Regions from separate parts of the Paenarthrobacter sp. AMU7 genome, predicted to be linked through region 1. Evidence: riboswitches for the same ligand, from Rfam matches in the RefSeq annotation. Region 1 holds a riboswitch; each other region holds the start of a gene.

Region 1 (6,456 bases):
CCGATGCGCTTTGTACGGTACAACAGTTGAACGCGAATGTCACATTCAGGTCACGGGGTGTGTCACCAATGCGAGAGACAACCATCAACTGGACTTAGAGCCAGCCCATGGGGTCAACAACTTCACCGTTGACCTGTACTTCGAAGTGGAGGTGGCAGCCGGTGGAGGCGCCCGTGGTGCCGCTCAGCGCTACAGTGTCGCCGCGGCTGACCGTCTGGCCTACTTTGACGGTGAAGGACGACAAGTGGTTGTACGTGGTCTCAAGGCCGTTGCCGTGGTCTACCACCACGCGGTTGCCTCCGCCGTACTCGTGCCATCCCGCAAAGGTGACCTTGCCACTGGCCGCAGCATGGACGGCCGTGCCGCACTGGGCCACGAAGTCCTGGCCGCGGTGGAAGTCACCGGCACCACCTGTGAGGGGGCTGATGCGGTAGCCGAACGGGGAAGCCGTGGTCAGGGTGTCCAGGGGGCTGGCCATGGTGCCCGTGGACGAGGCACGCTGGATGCTGTCGGCGGACTGCGCACTGAGCAGCTGCTTCAGCTTGCCGTCGGGGTCGGCGGCGGTAGCTACCGCAGCACGGCTGAAGTCGATCTTGGCTGATGCAGCGGCGGAAACCTCGGGCTGGCTGCCCCCGGTGACGGCCAGGGCCGACTCGGTCTGACCGGATTCCGAGGTTGCCATTACCGGGCTGGTGGCCGGCAGACCGACAGTCAGGGCAAGTCCGGTGGCGGCAAGCGCAACTCCGGCCTTTTGCCCTACACCACTGGCTGCGGCGAAATCGGCAACCTGGCGCAACGGGCTCTTACGGCGACGCACCTGGCGTTCGGTGTCGCGTGGCCGGATCTCCGATACGACGCGGGCTGGCCGCAGCTCAGCAGCGGGGCCGGACGCGCGGCGGCGGCCCCTGACGTTCTGCGTTGTCAAACTCTATTCCTCTCTAAAAAGCCTGCGAAGTTAGCTGTCGGATTCGGGTCAGAGAGTTCAAAGACCCGGTCCGCACGAAGCGCTCACGGCACACAGGTATCCCAAGAGGGACTTGCGTAATGGGCACTTCTGCTGCGGACTTCACCCCAAGGCTGCTTCTTTAGACAGCCGCTTGTGGTTCCCCCGCCTCTGCCAGTGGTGGATGGCACACCTGTTCCGCTGGCAGAGCTCGGCTCCGGAACAGGTAACGCTTTGGTATCAGCGCTAGTAGATAACTATAGGCGATTAAGGCTCGCAGTAATAAATTCGTTATCAACAGGAACAGGCGTGGCGCGGCGTCCCCTTATCACCAATCCTGAAAAACTGCAGGTCACACGCGCGCTTGGAGCTCAAAAGTGAGATATGACACCGGGTGAAGGGAAGGGTGCTTCAGCCGACGGAGACGAAGACGTGCGCCGCCACCTCGGGCGGAAGTTCCAGTGCACCCTCAATGCCGGGGACCCGGACGGAAATGTACTCGCCTACACGCTCCAGGGAGACGGCCGCGCCGGGGCGGATACCACCCTCGTCCAGCTGGGTAAGGAGTTCAGGCTCAACCTGGATGGGCTCCGCAAGGCGGGTAACTGCCACGCGGGAATCCGGTGCATAGCCGTCCATGGCCTGCAGGAGGTTGACGTCGAGGCGGGGGAACGGCTGGCTGGCAAGGCCACCGAGGGCTTCAAGGCCCGGGATGGGGTTGCCATATGGGGATTCGGTGGGGTGCTCCAGGAGTTCGTACAGCCGGCGCTCCACGCGCTCGCTCATCACGTGTTCCCAGCGGCAGGCTTCGTCATGGACATAGGCCCAGTCCAAGCCAATGACATCAGCCAGGAGACGCTCGGCGAGGCGGTGCTTTCGCATCACCTCGGTGGCGCGTTTCCGCCCCGCTTCGGTCAGTTCCAGGTGACGGTCATTGGAAACAATCACCAAGCCATCGCGCTCCATGCGTCCGATGGTCTGGGAAACAGTGGGTCCGGAGTGCCGCAGCCGCTCGGCGATGCGGGCCCTGAGAGCCACAATGTTCTCTTCTTCAAGCTCCAAAATGGTCCGAAGATACATCTCAGTGGTATCGATCAGATCCGTCATCCAGCTCAGCTCTCCTCGAACGCAGTTCCTTGCGTAATCTCCACCGTACCGCGTCCCTTGCCGGGTGGGCGGTGTAGACCGCCGCCCCATGAACGCCAACCACCAGCCTAGCTTATTTGGAATTACTCTGGATAATTCCGGTCGCATATGGTGGGCCTGCGTTCCACGTGGCGGACTATGACGGCCACAGGTTCCTGCCTCCGCGCCGGGTCAGGCAGAATTGGGGTGTCGAAGGGGCAGCTGATGCCACCTGCCACGACCCATCTCTAGCCGATACCCATTGGAGCCACACGTGAGCGACAACAGCATCACCATTCCCGCCGATCTGCTGCCCAAGGACGGACGCTTCGGCGCAGGACCGTCCAAGGTCCGTCCGGAACAGATCGAGGCCCTGTCTGCCGCGTCGTCCACCATCCTTGGCACGTCCCACCGCCAAGCTCCGGTCAAGAACCTTGTAGGTTCGGTCCGGGAGGGCCTCAGCCAGTTCTTCCGTGCACCCGAAGGATACGAAGTTGTCCTCGGCGTCGGCGGTTCCACGGCATTCTGGGATGTCGCCGCATTCGGCCTGGTAGAGAAGAAAGCACAGCACCTCTCCTTCGGTGAATTCGGTTCCAAATTCGCTGCTGCCACCAACAAGGCGCCGTTCCTTGATGCTTCCTCCATCATCAAGTCCGAACCCGGCACCCGCCCGGTGGCACAGGCCGAAGCCGGCGTTGACGTCTACGCCTGGCCCCAGAATGAAACGTCAACCGGCGTGGCCGCCCCCGTCAAGCGCGTCGAGGGGGCTGACGAAGGCGCCCTCGTCCTGGTGGACGCCACGTCTGCTGCCGGCGGGCTGGATGTCGACGTCTCAGAGTCTGACGTCTACTACTTCGCACCGCAGAAGAACTTCGCCTCCGATGGTGGTCTCTGGCTGGGCCTCTTCTCCCCCGCCGCACTGGAGCGTGCGGCACGGATCAAGGCGAGCGACCGCTGGATCCCGGACTTCCTGGACCTGCAGACGGCTATCGACAACTCCAAGCTGAACCAGACGTACAACACGCCTTCCCTGTCCACGTTGGTCACCCTGGACGCCCAGGTGCAGTGGCTCAACAGCAACGGTGGCCTGGATTTCGCCAGCAAGCGCACGGCGGACTCCGCCAACCGCATCTACTCCTGGGCCGAGGCCTCGGAGTACGCGACGCCGTTCGTCACCAACGCCGAAGACCGCTCCAACGTCATCGCTACCATCGACTTCGACGACTCCATTGATGCCGCAGCCATCGCCAAGGTCCTGCGCGCCAACGGTGTGGTGGACACCGAGCCGTACCGCAAGCTTGGCCGCAACCAGCTGCGCATCGCGACGTTTGTCGCCATTGAACCGGACGACGTTTCCGCCCTGCTTGCCAGCATCGACTACGTGGTTGGCGAACTGAAGAAGTAGTACCACAGGCTGTCAGTCGGCGTCGTTCGGAATGTTCCGGACGGCGCCGCTGCCGTTTAACACCGCGGCCCTCGAGGGCCTGACTAACGAACCGGCCCCGGGCCGCCGTCGTCGTCCTCGTCGGTGACCGGGCGGGCCAGCAACGACTCCACCCGGAAATGGCGCAGGCCACGGGCACGGCGGTCGAAACGCAGCCGCAGCTGCTTTGCCCGGATGATCCAGGCCAAGCCCACGACGGCGGCGCTGACGCCGGCCAACGCTGCAACGCCCACGGCCCACCGCGGCCCGCCAACATTGGCCACCCACCCCACCAGCGGCGCCCCGATGGGAGTGCCACCCATGAAGATGGCCATGTACAAGGACATGACCCGCCCGCGCATGACAGCTTCGGTGGTGGACTGCACGTAGCCGTTGGCGCTGGTGATCAGTGTCAGGGCGAACAGGCCACAGGGAACGAGGGCCAGTCCGAAGAGCATGGCGTTGGGGGCCAGTGCCGCCAACGCGCTGGCGACGCCGAATCCCCCGGCGGCAATGAAGATCAGCCGCAGGCGGGGCCGACCGCGTCGGGCAGCCAGCAGGGCACCCGTCACGGATCCGATGGCCATGACCGAATTCAGCAGTCCAAAAGCGCCGGCGTCCATCCCGAACTGGGTGCCCACCATCGCGGCAATGAAGAGGGGAAAGTTGAGCCCAAAGGTGCCCACAATGAAGACCGCTGCCAGGACCACCTGGATATCGGGTCTGTTGCGGACGTAGCGGAGGCCCTCGCGGATCCGCCCTTTGCCCGCCGCAGCCCGGGGCTGGACCCGGAGCGAAGACGCCGGAATGAGCTTCAGCGCCCAGAGCATGGCAACAAAAGACACAGTGTTGATAAGGAACACCCAGCCCGGCCCCACCACCACCGTCAGCACACCGGAGACGGCCGGCCCGATCATCCGGGCCACATTGAAGGAGGCACTGTTGAGGGCCACGGCGTTGGGCAGGTATTCGTCGGTAACCAGCTCGGAGACGAAAGTCTGGCGGACGGGAGCGTCCAGGGCCGTCACGATGCCCAGCAGCAACGCGAAGACATAGACGTGCCAAAGTTCAGCTATCCCCAGCAACACCAGGATGCCCAGGCCCGTACTCAGGAGCGCCATGGCTACCAAGGTGATGAGGAGCAGTTTCCGCCGGCTGTAGCGGTCGGCCAGCAGCCCGGCCCAGGGGGCAAGGAACAGCTGCGGACCCAGTTGGAGGGCCAAGGTAATACCCATGGCTCCGGCGTCGTGCGCGGTCAGGTGGTCAAAGACCAACCAGTCCTGCGCGGTACGTTGCATCCACGTGCCGATGTTGGAGATCAGGGCACCGAAAAACCAGATGCGGTAGTTGAGGATTCCGAGTGACCTAAAGGTGGACATCAGCGTCCGCCCCTACTTTGGTCACCCCGGGTTTCCGCAATGCTTATTCAGCCCCGGCTTCGTCGTGGTCATCGTCAGGATCGTCGGACTCGTCGGACTCGTCCGCGTCGTCGGCATCCTCAGCGGGTTCAGTCGCCTCGTCTTCGTCCGCCTGCACGGACTCTTCCGTGACGTCCTCCACGGTTTCCTCCACCAACGGCGTCTCGTCCTCGGGACGGACACGCTTGGCCCACGGAACCCACTCGGGCGCCAGGATGGAGTCCTCGGAGGGCAGCAGGCCAAGCTCGCTCACCGTGACGATCTTGGACCGCGAGTTGCGGGTCACCACGGCGTACCACTGCCACCCGCCGTAACCGGCAAGCCTGGATTCAAACAGGTGGGTCACCACACGGTCACCCTCCGACTTGGCACCGAGGTGTGCCCCGACTTCGCCAGGGTTGGCAATGCCCTCCACTGCCTCACGGGCAACCTCGACGGCGGCAGCGAGGAAGGCATCCGGCTTGCCGGTGCGCCACACGGGCAAACCGGCGCGCGGCTTGTCCGCAACCGGCTTCCGCGCGGGGGCTTCCCCGATGCCAGGAGCCCGGGCAGCGTCAGGGCCGGCTGCAGGGTTTGCCTGGGCGCCCCTTCCGGCCTTTGTTTCCTGTGCGGATTCCGATGTCATGGCCGGTCCTAGGCTTCCAGCTCGTCGGCAACCTTGCGCAGCGCCAGGCTGATGGCCTTGGCCTTGTTGCCGTCCGGGTATTTGCCGGAGGACAACGAACCGGAAAGGTTGTCCAGAACCGTCACAAGGTCCTGCACCATAGGGGCGAGGTCCTTGGCGTTCATCCGCTTGGCCTTGGCAAGGGACGGCGTCTTTTCCAGGACGCGCAACCCCAGTGCCTGTGCTCCGCGGCGGCCATCGGCCACGCCGAACTCCACTCGGGTTCCAGCCTTGAGCTCCGTTACGCCCGCAGGCAGGGACGTCTTGGGCAGGAAAACTTCCTGGCCGTCCTCAGCCGCGAGGAATCCGAAGCCTTTTTCCTTGTCATACCACTTGACCTTGCCGGTAGGCACGTAATCAACCTTCTTCGTTTCTTGCTGTGGGAGACACGTCGGGCCAGACACCGCATCCGCAGGGTTCTGCGGGATCGAGGGTGACAGCCCGGTCCGTGTTGGTCTGTTCCTTCAAGGTTATCCTGCCCGGCCCGCTATTCCCGCCTTGCCGCGGTCACGCCGCGATCACAGAGGGCAGGAGCTGCACCCAAAGGGCGGCAATGACGCAGCAATACCTCCCGTTCCGGCGCTGCTGCTAGCGTTGGGGACATGACTTCCCCGGGTTACCGCCGCCCCCTCATGATCATCGCCGCCGTGATCGCTGTGGCCTCCTTGGCCGCCGTCGGTGCCGTCATGGCAATCGCTTACAACAGCGGAACGGCCCCGGTATGGATTACGACGACTGCCCTTTACGGCTTGCCCGCTGCATTCATGCTGGCAGTGGTCCTGGTATTGGACGCTGTCCGCCAGCGCCGTCGGCAATAACCATCTGAGCTGCCGGCAGGCACCAGCGGCCCAGGGGCGGTAACGTTGGATTGATGTCCCTCATT
Region 2 (6,456 bases), 210 kb from region 1:
ATCCTGCGCGCAGGCCTGGGCATGCTCGAGGGCATGACCAAGCTGGTCCCCACCGCCGAGGTGGGCTTCCTGGGCATGGCCCGCGACGAAGAAACCCTGGACATCATCACCTACGCCGAGCGCCTCCCCGAGGACCTCACCGGACGCCAGATCTTTGTCCTGGACCCCATGCTTGCTACCGGCGGCACCCTGCGCGAGGCCATCAAGTTCCTCTTCAAGCGCGGCGCCTCTGACGTCACGTGCATCTGTCTGCTTGCCGCTCCCGAGGGTCTGGCCAAGCTGGAAGAGGAACTCGCGGACGCCAATGTGAACATTGTCCTCGCCTCGATTGACGAGAAGCTCAACGAGAAGTCGTACATCGTGCCCGGTCTGGGCGACGCCGGCGACCGCCTCTACGGCGTGGCTGGCTAAAGGTAGACCCCTACCGGTTTCCGCCGTGCCCCGTTAGCCTGTGGCGCATGGACTGGAAACTTGAACTGGTATTTGTCCCTGTCTCCGACGTCGATCGCGCGAAGGACTTCTACGTCAACAAGGTTGGTTTCAACGCCGATTTCGATGAGCGTCCCATGGACGGCATCCGCTTCGTGCAACTGACACCTCCGGGTTCGGCGTGTTCCATCGCCATCGGTGAAGGTCTCACCGACGCCCCTCCGGGTTCTGCGCCCAACCTGCAAGTGGTGGTGGCGGACATCAACAAGGCCCACGAACACCTCAAGGCCAACGGCGTGGAGGTCAGCGACGTCGACGTCCAGGACTGGGGTCACTTCGTTTACTTCGCTGACCCTGACGGCAACCAGTGGGCGGTGCAATACCTTCCGCAGCGGCCGAATGGCTAAGTCATACTTCAGCACTACCCCATGAGCGTGCGGCAGGATGGAACCATGAGCCATCCTGCCGCACCCGTGCTGACCGTCCGCGCCGTCCTCTTCGACATGGACGGCACACTCGTCGATTCCACGGCCATCGTGGAGCAGGTGTGGTCTGAGTTCGCTGGCCGCTACGGCTTGGACATCGAGGAGATTCTCCGGACCTCCCACGGTGTCCGTTCCGGCGATACGGTGCGCCGTTATGCTCCGGCGGGTGCCGACGTCGTGGCTCTGACTGCTGAGTTGGACGCCATGGAGCGCACGCGGACAGACGGCGTGATTGCACTGCCGGGCGCCGAAGCGCTGTTGAGTGCCTTGCCGGATGAAGCGATCGCCCTGGTCACGTCAGCCGACCATATCCTCGCGGGCATCCGCATGAAGGCTGCCGGGCTTTCCATGCCAACCACCACCGTTACCTCGGAGGCCGTAACCCTCGGCAAGCCGCACCCGGAGGGCTACCTCAAGGCGGCCACCCTGCTGGGAGTCGACCCGGCCGACGTCGTGGTCTTCGAAGATGCGCCAGCCGGTATCGCTGCGGCGCGCGCAGCCGGGATGCGGACCGTGGTAGTAGGCGACGCCGGTCATCTTGAAGATGGCATGTGGCGCATCCCGGACTACTCGGACGTGACGGTCATTTCGGTAAAGGACGACGACGGCGGGCACCTCCTCACGCTGACCCTTTAGTACCGCCGGGTTAGGACTGTTCCAAGCGATAAACCGGGCGTAGGCTGTGGGCATGTCTGCGATGCCGGAGGCGTACGGTGCTGCACTGGAGCGGGCCATGGTCCATGCCGGTGACTGGCTTGCGTCGGTCCCAACACGTCCTGTCCGCCCGTCCTCCGATGCCGATCAGGTAGCCAACAGCATGACGTCGCGGCTGCCGGACGAGGCCACCGATGCTGCGGAGGTAGTTGATGAGCTCGCCGCTCTGGCTGAGCCCGGCTTGATGGCGATCCAGTCCGGACGGTTCTTTGGGTGGGTCATGGGCGGAACCCTTCCCGCTGCCATGGCTGCGGATTGGCTCGTTTCGGCGTGGGACCAGAACACGGGGCTTCGGTTCGCTACGCCGGCGGCTGCTGCCATCGAGGAATCTGCCGCCGCGTGGTTGCTGGACCTTCTCCACCTTCCTTCGAGTGCCGACGTCGGATTCACCACCGGCGCCACCACCGCCAACTTCGTGGGGTTGGCAGCGGGCCGCCAATATCTGATGGACGAGGCGGGTTGGGACCTTGAGGCGCTGGGGCTGACAGGCGCCCCACGCATCACCACCTTTGCGGGCAGGGAGCGGCACGCCGCAGTGGACCTGGCTTTGCGGTATCTCGGATTGGGTGCCTGCGTGCCCGTAGATGCCGACGAGGAAGGACGGATTCTCCCCGACGCACTTGCCGAGGCCATGGACCAGCAACCAGGACTGTCACTGGTCTGTCTGCAAGCGGGCAACCTGCATTCCGGCGCCTTTGATCCCATGCAGGAAGCCATTGCGGTGGCCCACGATCGCGGCGCATGGGTGCACGTGGATGGTGCTTTTGGTTTATGGGCCGCCGTTAGCCCGACGCTGCGGGCCCGGCTGGCGGGAGTAGAGGAAGCAGATTCCTGGGCCACGGATGCCCACAAGACGCTGAATGTTCCTTACGACTGCGGCTTGGCCATCGTTGCGAGGCCGGAAGCCTTGAGGCGTGCTTTCAGTGTTCACACAAGTTACCTCATTGCTACGGATGCCGGCCCGGGAGATCCTTTCGAGAAAGTGCCTGAGATGTCCCGCCGTGCCCGGGGCATCCCTGTGTGGGCGGCGCTGAGGCAACTGGGCCGTAACGGGGTGATCTCCATGGTGGAGCGGCTCGCTGCAAACGCCCGCGCGTTGGCTGAGGGGCTCGCCGCGATTCCGGGAGTCGAGGTGCTCAACGACGTCGTCTTCACGCAGGTATCGGTGAGCTTCGGCAGTGATGACCGCACACACCGTGTCACGCAACGGCTGATGGCCGAGGGCGCGGTGTGGATGTCCGGGTCCTCCTGGCGTGGCCGTGAAATCCTCAGGATTTCGGTGAGTAACTGGACCACGGATGCAGGGGATGTTGCTGCGTCCATCGCGGCGGTGCGCAGCGCGTTGGAAGCCGAACCGGAGTCTGTGTAACGCGAAAACCGCGCCGGTTCCCGCCATCCGCTCCAGTCTGTACTGGTGCGGGCGGCGGCAACCGGCGCGGTAATCAAGCAGTCTGGCTTAGTACCAGTTGTTGGCCAAGTGGAAGCCCAGGGCGGCCGACGGGGATCCGTAGCGTTCCTTGATGTAGTTCAAGCCCCACTTGATTTGGGTCTGGTAGTTGGTCTGCCAATCAGCGCCCGCGGTTGCCATCTTGCTAGCCGGCAGCGACTGGACAATGCCGTAAGCACCGCTGGAAGCGTTGGTGGCGGTCGTCCTCCAGTTGGATTCCTTCTCCCACAGGGTGTTCAGCGCAGTCATTTCGCTGGCGCTCCAGCCGTAGTTGCCAAGGATGCTGGCAGCGTAGGCTTTGGCAGCGGCGGGATCGTCCACGGCCTTGGGGGCGGCAGCAGCAGCTGCAGCTTCGGCAGCGGCGGCGGCAGCAGCGGCGTCGGCGGCCTGCTTGGCTGCAGCATCAGCGGCGGCCTTTTCAGCGGCGGCCTGGTCGGCAGCGGCCTTCTCGGCGGCGGCCTTTTCAGCGGCGGCCTGGTCCGCCGCGGCCTTCTCGGCTGCGGCCTTTTCGGCTGCGGCTTTGTCCACGGCTGCCCTGTCAGCGGCGCCCTTTGCAGCGGCTGCATCCAAGGAAGCGGAGATTTCAGCTGTCTTGTTGTTGCTGACCTGGGCATTCGCCTGGGTCTCTGCAACGCGGCTTACCTCGGGAAGGGTCAGGGCGGCGTTGGCAGCAGTACCGAGCGATGCAACGCCCAGCGCAGCAGCTACAACACCGGCAACAACCGACATGCGGTGGCCGGACTTGCCCTGGCGGGCAGCGTTCTTGAGGACAGCCTGCGACTTGGTCAACGGTGCGTTGTGCTCATCGCGGTGACGCGCGGAAGGGCGCGTCTGATCATTAAATTCAGACATGTGTGATTACCTCTCAGCGCCTGCGGAGTTAGCTGTCGGGTTCGGATGAGGTCATCCGGCCGCGCATCACGCTGCGGCTTCACCCCAAGGGTCCGGCATAAATGCCTGGTCCCGGAGACTCTGGGTCCCCCGTCTCTGCCTCGGAGTAAGTACGGACTCCGGGAAGTGGCAGAGCTCGGCGCATCCCGGATGTGGGCCAGTTGGGGCGACCCACCCTTTCGACGGTACAGGAGGAATTCGTAGAAGTCACATTTAGGTAACAGAGATCACGACGACGGTGAGTCGCCTTGCTGGGTTCGTAACTTCTGTTCGGTGGCGACCACAGGGAATCGAAGGGTGAATTCCGTGCCCCCTGGACGGGACGCCACGTGCACGCTGCCGCCGTGAGCTTCCACGATGGATTCAACGATCGACAGACCCAGCCCCGACGTGCCCTCGGACCCCGATCTCGCAGCGTCGGCGCGGGCAAAACGGGAGAAGATCCGGCCCTGGAAATCCTCTGGAATGCCGGGCCCGTTGTCCGTTACGGTCACCACTGGGCTGCCGTCGGCGGAGAGCATCACGCTCGTGACCACCGTGGTGCCGGCATCGGTGTGTTTACGGGCGTTGGAGAGAAGATTGGCCAGGACCTGGTGCAGTTGCGTAACGTCGCCGCGGACCGTGACGGGTTCATCCGGGAGTTGGAGTTGCCAAATCTGGTCCGGTGCCATGATTTTCTCGTCGCTGACAGTTTCAATCACCAACTGGGTGAGGTCCACGTCCGTGATCTTGAGCGCCTGGCCTTCGTCCAGCCTGGCAAGCAGCAGCAGATCCTCCACCAGGGTGGTCATCCGTTCGGACTGGCTCCGGACGCGTGCCAGCGACTTTCGGCCGTCATCGGTGAAGTTCTCGGTCATGCTCAACAGTTCGGTGTAACCGCGGATGGCCGTAAGCGGCGTTCGAAGTTCGTGCGACGCGTCCGCGACGAACTGGCGCACCTTGGTTTCGCTTTCCTGGCGGGCTTCCAAAGCACTGGAGACGTTGTTCAGCATCTGGTTGAGGGCATGGCCAACGCTGCCGACTTCGGTTCCGGGATGGGCGGCCGACGGCGGGACCCGCACCGCAAGTGCCACCTCACCGGCGTCGAGAGGGAGGCGGGAAACTTTGGTGGCTACCTCGGAGAGCTGCTCCAATGGACGCATGGTCCGCCGGATGATTACCGTTCCCGCGAGGCCGATCACAGCCAGTCCGCCGAGCGACACCAGCACCATGGTCCACACCAGCGAGGCCTCGGCGCTTTGCTTGTCCGCGAGAGGCAGTCCCGTCACGATCACGTCGCCGGCAGTTTCGACGGCCACGAGCCGGTAATCCCCATAGGAGAGCGATCGGTCCACAGGCCGGTTGTCCCGGGGCAACGACAGCAGAATCTGTTTGTCGTCCGCCGTGAGTTCGGCCCGCTTGCCGGAGGCCTCAATAACGCCTGGATTGATCACGGTTGTTCCATCGATCCGTGCGTTCAGCGTTCCAGCGGCCTGGCCGCGCGCTTCCAGCGGGTCCGGCCTTCCGGAGGGGGAGGACGGAAAGTTCGACGGCGGCCTGCCGAAGCTGGTCGCGCGGCTTGACGCCTGCTCCAACTGCCGGTCGAGCTGCTTGTTGAACACCATGTCCATGGAGGCGTAGCTGACCACTCCCACGGCAGCGCAAATGGCGACCAGCAAGGCCATGGCGACCAGGACCAGTCGGGTACGCAGGTGCCACGCGGAGGGGCTGAGCCAACTGCGGTGTGACTTTTTGGCCACTCCTGAAAGGGTGCTCAACGCCTAGTCCGCAGGCTTGATGACATAGCCGGCGCCGCGGATGGTGTGGATCATCGGAGGGTGGTTTGCTTCGATCTTCTTGCGCAGGTAGGAAATGTAGAGCTCCACGATGTTGGCTTGTCCACCGAAGTCGTAGTCCCACACACGGTCCAGGATCTGTGCTTTGCTGACCACTCGTTTAGGGTTCTCCATGAGGTAGCGCAAAAGCTCAAACTGGGTGGCGGTAAGCGGAATGTCCTCGCCGGCCCGGGTGACTTCACGGGTGTCCACGTTCAGGGTAAGGTCACCCACCACCAGTTCGGCTGTGTCCATGGCGGCCACGCCGGAACGCTGGACCAGGCGGTGCAGTCGCAGGAGGACTTCCTCCATGCTGAAGGGTTTGGTGACATAGTCGTCGCCGCCGGCAGCCAGCCCGACGATGCGGTCCTGCACGGCGTCCTTGGCTGTGAGGAAAAGCGCGGGAACTTCCGGGGCAAACGCACGGATGCGGTTGAGGACTTCCACACCGTCGAATCCGGGAAGCATGACGTCCAGTACGAGGACATCGGGCCGGAACTCTTTGGAAAGCTTCACGGCCCCAGGGCCGTCGCCGGCAACAGCAACTGACCACCCGGCCATTCGAAGCCCCATGCTCATGAGCTCAGCGAGGCTGGGCTCGTCATCCACCACCAGGGCACGGATAGGGGAGCCGTCCGGGTGGGAGAGTTGAGGAAGGTTGTTGGTCATGGAGTGC
Region 3 (6,456 bases), 1.6 Mb from region 1:
TGCTGGGACCATCCCGCGGGCGCGTTGAGTTTGATGGAGGGGTAGGCGGGGAACTCGGCGGATGGGAAAACCTGGTGCGATGTCATGGGAGCCCTTTCGGAGCGCTGTCAGTGCAGGAAGCTATTTGCTGAGGAAGTCGACGAACCCGGTCACTGAATCAACGAACCCGGACGGGCTGATGGTGATCTGGCCACCTGCTCCCAGTCCCAGCTCCGCAGTGATCTTGGCACCCGCGCCGAGGGTCAGTCCGTCTTCGTCCATGGAAGCCGTAAAGAAGTGACCCTCCCCGGCTCCTGCGGCAACTGTTGCGTTGAGGGTCAGCGTCTGGCCCAAAACTTCGACGTACCGGCTTCCGGTCAGTTCCGCTCCGGCACCTGCGCTGAAGGCTGTACCAGTTGTCTCGCTGCCCTTGACGCTCAGCTCGCCTTCGCCGGCGCTTGCCCAGGCACCGGCGCGCAGTTCTCCGCCTTGCCCCAGGGAGAACAGCCCTCCGGCGAAGTCGGTCTTGTTATCCATGGTGACCTTCTGACCGGCAAAACCCTCACCGCCCGCAGAAAACAGGAATGGGCTGGTCGCTTCGGCGTGTGCGCTGGCCTCTACTCCGGTCATCATTCGCGTGGTAGAGGTGTTGGTGACCCAGCCATCGAAGAAGTCGGACCGCACGGTGGTGGTGTTCTCGGCCCCTGCAAAAGCTTCGCCGGTGGCGCTGGCATGGGGGAGTCGCAGCCCGGAGGGCACACTTGCATCGAACTCGCCGTTGGCACGCGCTCCGATGAATGTTTCGTTGGTGACAGTGGTGTCCACCGGCCCGTATCCGGATTCCGCTGTCCACGTCATCTCACCGCCAGTGGACGCATCACCGGAGCCACCAATCGCGATTCCGCCCGGCCCCATGGATCCGTGCGTTTCGCCCGATGCCTGACTGTCGAATCCGCCATTGCCTTCCACAGTGACAGGACCGAAGGTGGTGGGATCAAAAGTGAATCCCAGCGGCCCTGAGGGGCCTCTGCCCTTTCCGTCGCCAAGCCCCCGTCCCGCCCCGCCCAGCGAGGCTTGCTCCTGCTGGTCGGCATTGAGTTTCAGGGCGCGGGCGTTGTCCTTGAGGCAAACCGCTGCCGCACCGAGCCGTCCGTACAGCTGGCTGTGCCAGTTGCTGCGGAATTGCTCGGCATCGTTTCCCCGCCAATAGTGGCCATTCTGGATGAGCACATTGAGCTGCTGTTGAAGTGTGGTGATCTTCTCAGCTTCGGAGTCCATCACTGCCGAGAGTCGGCGGAGATCACCGACGTCGGCGCCTACCAGTCCCTGCCCCATTATGTACTCAGCCCCATCACGCATCCCCTGAACGTAGCGACATTGGTAAAAACCTGCGGACCAGTCGTGGCACCAGGCGTCTCCCGAGCATAACTACTGCGGAACAGGGCTGCCATGGGGAGAACTACCGGGGTGGATAACGTTGCGGGTTAAACCGCGACGGCGGGGTGCGGCTTCGTGTGGAAGCCGCACCCCGCCGTCGTGTTTGTTAGGCCTTGGAACTACGCGGAGACCAGGGTGTGCCAGTCGTTGACGAGGGGCAGGTTGTGCGCCTCGGAAACGGAGTGGTGTGCCACGTGGCCGGCGGCGATATTGAGGCCGGCAGCCAGCGCGGGGTCGCGGTCGAAGGCAGCCTTGACGCCCAGGTTGGCCAGTGCCACGGCGTAGCGCAGGGTGACGTTCGTCAGTGCGTACGTGGAGGTGTTGGGAACAGCGCCAGGCATGTTGGCAACGCAGTAGAAGATCGAGTTGTGGACCTTGTACGTCGGTTCCTGGTGGGTGGTGGGGTGCGTGTCCTCGAAGCAGCCGCCCTGGTCAACAGCGATGTCCACCAGGACCGAGCCCGGCTTCATGCGGGCAACGAGCTCGTTGGTGACCAGTTTGGGAGCCTTGGCGCCCGGGATCAGGACGGAACCGATGACGAGATCTGCATCGATGACTGACTTCTCGATCTCGTAAGCGTTGGAGGCAACGGTCTTCAGGCGGCCCTGGTAGAGGGCGTCAAGTTCACGCAGCCGGTTGATGTTGATGTCCATGATGGTGACATCAGCACCAAGGCCCAGCGCCATGGCAGCGGCGTTGGTTCCTGCAACGCCGGCGCCGAGGACAACAACCTTGGCCGGGCGGACACCCGGTACGCCGCCCAGGAGGACGCCCTTGCCACCGGCGGGAGCCATCAGCGAGGAAGCGCCCACCACGACGGACAGGCGGCCTGCTACCTCGGACATCGGAGCGAGCAGCGGAAGGGTGCGGCCTTCCTGCACGGTTTCGTAAGCGATGGCCGTGACGCCGGAGTTGATGAGCTCGGCGGTGAGCTCGGGTTCTGCGGCGAGGTGCAGGTAGGTGAAGAGGATGAGGCCCTTGCGGAAGCGGTGGTACTCGGCCGCGATGGGCTCCTTGACCTTCATGACCATGTCCGCACGGCCCCAGACGTCGTCAGCTTCGTTGACGATTTCGGCGCCGGCGATCGAGTATTCCTCGTCGGTGATGCCCGAGCCGAGGCCTGCGCCACGCTCAACCAGAACGGTGTGTCCATGGGTGCGGAATTCGTGGACACCTGCGGCCGTGATGGCTACGCGGAACTCGTTGTTCTTGATTTCTTTGGGGACGCCGATGATCATCTGTGGGCTCCATCGTTAGCGGCCTTTTCGGCCGAAAATGTGTTGCGGGCTGTGATTCCAGAATAAATCCGGCTGTGAGGCAGGCGACATGGGTTTTGCCGCGCACAGGCGGAGGCGCCCCGGAAACTCAAGGATCTTCACCTCTGCATCTCGACATTTGTCGAGCCCTGGAGCGTCAGGTGTCGCCTGCTGTTGGTACGCTTTCCTGATGCAGCAGGACGTGGAACAGATCGTTGAACGCGTGGCGTTGAAGCTGGGCCGCGGCCTGTCCCTCGAAGACCTCGACGGCGTCCTCCTCGCGTACAGCTCCAACCAGTCGCACGCCGACCGCGTCCGCGTGAACTTCCTCCTCAGCAAGCGTGTCCCCAGCGACGTCAGCGCGTGGCAACTGTCCCACGGCATCGCCACGGCGGTGCGTCCCGTCGTCGTTCCCGCCAACGAGGAACTCGGAATGCTGGGCCGCGTCTGCGTGCCGCTCCTGGTGCGCGGCTTCCGCGTGGGCTACTTGTGGGTCCAGCTGGACGTTGAAGAACAAAGTCCGACGGCGATACTCGCCGAGTTGCCCGGCGTGCGTGATGAGTTGGACCTGTTGGCGGGTTTGCTCCTCGATTCAAACACTGCAGAGTCGGAATTCCGGCGCAGGCGCGAGCAGGAGTTCCTCTCGGCCTGCAGTGGCGAATCGAATGCCGTGGCGGCCGTGGCCGGGTGGAAGGAGATCCAAGGCCGCGGTCCATGGCAACTGGTGACCATCCTGGACGCGGACGGCGCGAGGTCCGACGTCGATCCCCTCGCCGCAACCCTTACGCACCGAACAGCTGCACTGCAGTCCACCATCGGCGTCAACGCTGCGTTGTTCAGCGCCGGAACGGAGACGCATTCCGTGGTCCTGTTTCGAGAGTCCGGTGGTCGGGCGGACCACGCCCAGGTGCTGGTCCACTATCAACTGGAACTCGCCAAGCGCTCCGGCAGGGCGGTGGACCGGGTGATCCTGGGCATCAGCGAGCCGTTCCAGGTGATCCGGCAGCTCGCAGGAGCGTACCGGCAGTCCAAGGTTGCAGCGCAGGCTGCCGTCGTCGATCAACCCCTCGGCGAGCTCGTGGACAGCCGGTCCGTAGGCGTCTATCAGCTCTTCGACCGCTTGCTGGCACCCGGAGGTTGGGACGACACAGGTTCCGTGCACTTCCGAACGCTGGAGGACCAGGACAAGAACGGCGAACTCCTGCCCGTCCTGGAACTCCTCTATGACAGTGATGGTTCAGTGCAGGACGTCGCGGCCAAACTCCATCTCCACAGGAGCAGCATCTACAACAGGCTCGGCCGGATCCGGCAGCTCATCGGCGCTGACCCGTTGAGCGGAGCGATCCGCGTCGAATTGCACGCTGCCTTGAAAGCTCGCCGCTGGGCCGGCCGGCCGCGGATCTGAGGTTGTCAAGAACAATGAGCAGGCGCCCGGTGCGGGCGCCTGCTCATTGGCACGGTCTTGCTTTACGGCCGCCTCAGGCGCTGGCAGCTCCAGCGGCCCAATCGACGCCGGAACGTGGCCGTCCGGCTGCTGCTGCAGTACCGGCTGTGCCATCCCACATGCGTGGTGGTGCGTGGCAAGCGGGTGCTCATTTGAGGGTGTCCTTTGCCGCGTCAAGGATTTCTTCAAGTGCCGTCCCGGAGGGCTGCGGCGCGGTGGCCGCACTGGGCTTGCCCGAGGGCTTGGGTTTGGTGGTCTGCGTGGGAGTCCCCGTCGGCGTGGGGGTAGGAGCCGGCGTGGGTGTGACCGTCGGTGTGGTTGTGGGCGTCGGAGTCGTGGGTGGCGTGGTGATCGTGTCCGACGGCGCCTCGCTGGGTGCCGGCGCCGGCTGGGTGGGGATCGGGCTGGCGGTGGCCGGGTCCGCGGCGATGGTTGACGGCACTGCGGACGGGACCCATACGGGGTCGGCCAAGGAAACTTTCGGGGTGGGAACCGACGACGGCGACCCTGGTGCGGGTGCCTCCGGAACCGTGGCCGGTTGGCCGCCTGCCGACGTCGCAGCAGCTGACGCGGAGGGCGATGATGCCCTTGAGTAGGAGGCGCTGGGCGCGGGAGTCGCCGAGCCTGAATTCCGGTCGGCGCCGCTGGCTTCCTGGGAGGGGGTCTCCTGGCCGAAGAATGGCAGCTCGAGGGCCTGCCCCAGGGTACCGGCTGTCAGGAGCAACCCGAGAGCGCCGGCCACCACGGCCATGCGCTGGCTCATGTGTTTGACGGATGCAGCTTTCCGCAGGACCGTATGGGGTTCCCGGCCTGGCGAAGAGCCACCAAAGCCCGGCTTGGCGGCCGTGGGCGCAGCTGCAGGTTTGCGGAGATCCTTGCGGCTCGCCAGTGCTGCCGAGGCCGTTGCGGCCGCCGCGACCTGGGCAGGGGACTTGCCCCGCGGTGGCTCAGTGCGGGCGGACTCGGCCACCACCGGAATGGCGGCAGTTACGGGCTCCGGGGTGTCGGGTTCCTGAGAACCGTGGTTCGGGGCGGCCTGCTGCACGATGGGAATGGCCGCGGTAGGAGGCCCTGGCGTAGTGGAGGCCGGAGCTGCAGCCTGTGCTGCCTCCACGACGGGAATCGCCGCAGTTGCGGGTTCCTCCTGTGCGGCCGTTTCCGGGGCCGGCTGCGAGGCCGATGCTTCAGGCGCGATCACGGCCCGTGCCGCACGCTCCCGCTCGGCCGCGCGCGCGGCTGCACGCGTGGTATGTGTTGCGACGGCGGGGATAGCCGCAGTGGCGGCCTCCGGCGTCGTGCTTGTCGTTCCGGGTGCGGCCACAGTGTCTGGCTGCGCGCTGAGGGGGGATCCGCTGGGGTGGGCCCGACGGCGTCCGGTTGGCTTGGTGCGCCCGCGTTCAGTCTCGGCGCGGCGCGGCTGATCCATGGTTGGGGACATGGTGGTTGCCTCTCAACGCCTTCGAGGTTAGCTGTCGGGTTCGGACGAGGCCGTCCGGCCGCCGTAGCGGCTTCACCCCAAGGACTTGGGAAAGTCCGGGAACTTTTGGGTCCCCCGCCTCTGCCGCGGGTCTGGCGGATTCCGGAATGCGGCAGAGCTCGGCGTCATTCCGGAAGCGGCCCAGCGGAGATACGGGTCGCCCTACGACGGTACATGAGCCGGAAAGTAAAGTCACATTAATATAACGGACGGTAGGCCTCCCCGGATGAGAGGGTCCTGGCACTTAGGCTTCGGGGCCGGCGCTGGGAGCTCCCGGTGCGGCAGCCACCACGGCCAAGATATCCATCGCCTGGGACTAGCTTCCGCGTGCACCGGCAGGTAGACATTGTCTATGGACCTGCCTGTGATGCCACCCGTCTCGCCCATGCTCGCCAAATCCGTTCCGGCCATCCCCGATGTTGGGCACTACGAGCCCAAGTGGGACGGCTTCCGGACCATAGTCTTCAAGGACGGCGATGAGATCATTCTGGGCAGTCGCAACGAGAAACCCATGACCCGCTACTTTCCCGAACTGGTGGAGGCGCTGCGGAAGAACCTTCCGGACAAATGCGTGATCGACGGCGAGATTGTCCTGATCGAGGGCAACCGGCTGGAGTTCGAGGTGCTGCAGCAGCGGATCCACCCCGCGGACAGCCGGGTCCGGATGCTCGCCGAGAAGACTCCGGCGTCCATGATCGCGTTCGATATCCTTGCCCTCGGCGATGACGACCTGATGGGCACTCCCTTTTCGGAGCGTCGGGCCATCCTGGAACATGCGCTCGCCAAGGCGGAGCCGCCCGTTTACGTCACCCCTGCAGTCACGGACCTTGAGCGTGCAAAGGAATGGTTCGTGCAGTTGGAAG

What was found. A riboswitch is a leader RNA that binds a small molecule or an ion and turns the genes downstream of it on or off. The one in region 1 is predicted to bind cyclic di-AMP.
Region 2: it holds a riboswitch for cyclic di-AMP, as region 1 does, so the genes downstream of both, ABQM86_RS04700 (hypothetical protein) here and ABQM86_RS05675 (M23 family metallopeptidase) in region 1, are expected to answer to the same signal.
Region 3: it holds a riboswitch for cyclic di-AMP, as region 1 does, so the genes downstream of both, ABQM86_RS19900 (hypothetical protein) here and ABQM86_RS05675 (M23 family metallopeptidase) in region 1, are expected to answer to the same signal.

Annotation. Positions count from the first base shown of each region.
Region 1 covers NZ_CP165735.1:1,196,872-1,203,327, reverse strand. Annotated here, with positions in the region: gene ABQM86_RS05675 (M23 family metallopeptidase) at 95-925, opposite strand; cyclic di-AMP (ydaO/yuaA leader) riboswitch at 930-1,170, opposite strand; gene ABQM86_RS05670 (metal-dependent transcriptional regulator) at 1,355-2,050, opposite strand; gene serC (phosphoserine transaminase) at 2,343-3,473, shown strand; gene ABQM86_RS05660 (MFS transporter) at 3,557-4,870, opposite strand; gene ABQM86_RS05655 (DUF3027 domain-containing protein) at 4,914-5,534, opposite strand; gene ABQM86_RS05650 (cold-shock protein) at 5,543-5,926, opposite strand; gene ABQM86_RS05645 (hypothetical protein) at 6,176-6,391, shown strand; gene ABQM86_RS05640 (helicase-associated domain-containing protein) at 6,445-6,456, shown strand, end outside.
Region 2 covers NZ_CP165735.1:984,710-991,165, forward strand. Annotated here, with positions in the region: gene upp (uracil phosphoribosyltransferase) at 1-411, shown strand, start outside; gene ABQM86_RS04685 (glyoxalase superfamily protein) at 459-836, shown strand; gene ABQM86_RS04690 (HAD-IA family hydrolase) at 882-1,550, shown strand; gene ABQM86_RS04695 (aspartate aminotransferase family protein) at 1,603-2,997, shown strand; gene ABQM86_RS04700 (hypothetical protein) at 3,085-3,927, opposite strand; cyclic di-AMP (ydaO/yuaA leader) riboswitch at 3,931-4,118, opposite strand; gene ABQM86_RS04705 (ATP-binding protein) at 4,194-5,723, opposite strand; gene ABQM86_RS04710 (response regulator transcription factor) at 5,727-6,456, opposite strand, start outside.
Region 3 covers NZ_CP165735.1:4,334,846-4,341,301, reverse strand. Annotated here, with positions in the region: gene ABQM86_RS19920 (hypothetical protein) at 1-86, opposite strand, end outside; gene ABQM86_RS19915 (hypothetical protein) at 121-1,338, opposite strand; gene ald (alanine dehydrogenase) at 1,536-2,654, opposite strand; gene ABQM86_RS19905 (PucR family transcriptional regulator) at 2,860-4,077, shown strand; gene ABQM86_RS19900 (hypothetical protein) at 4,265-5,554, opposite strand; cyclic di-AMP (ydaO/yuaA leader) riboswitch at 5,557-5,701, opposite strand; gene ABQM86_RS19895 (ATP-dependent DNA ligase) at 5,946-6,456, shown strand, end outside.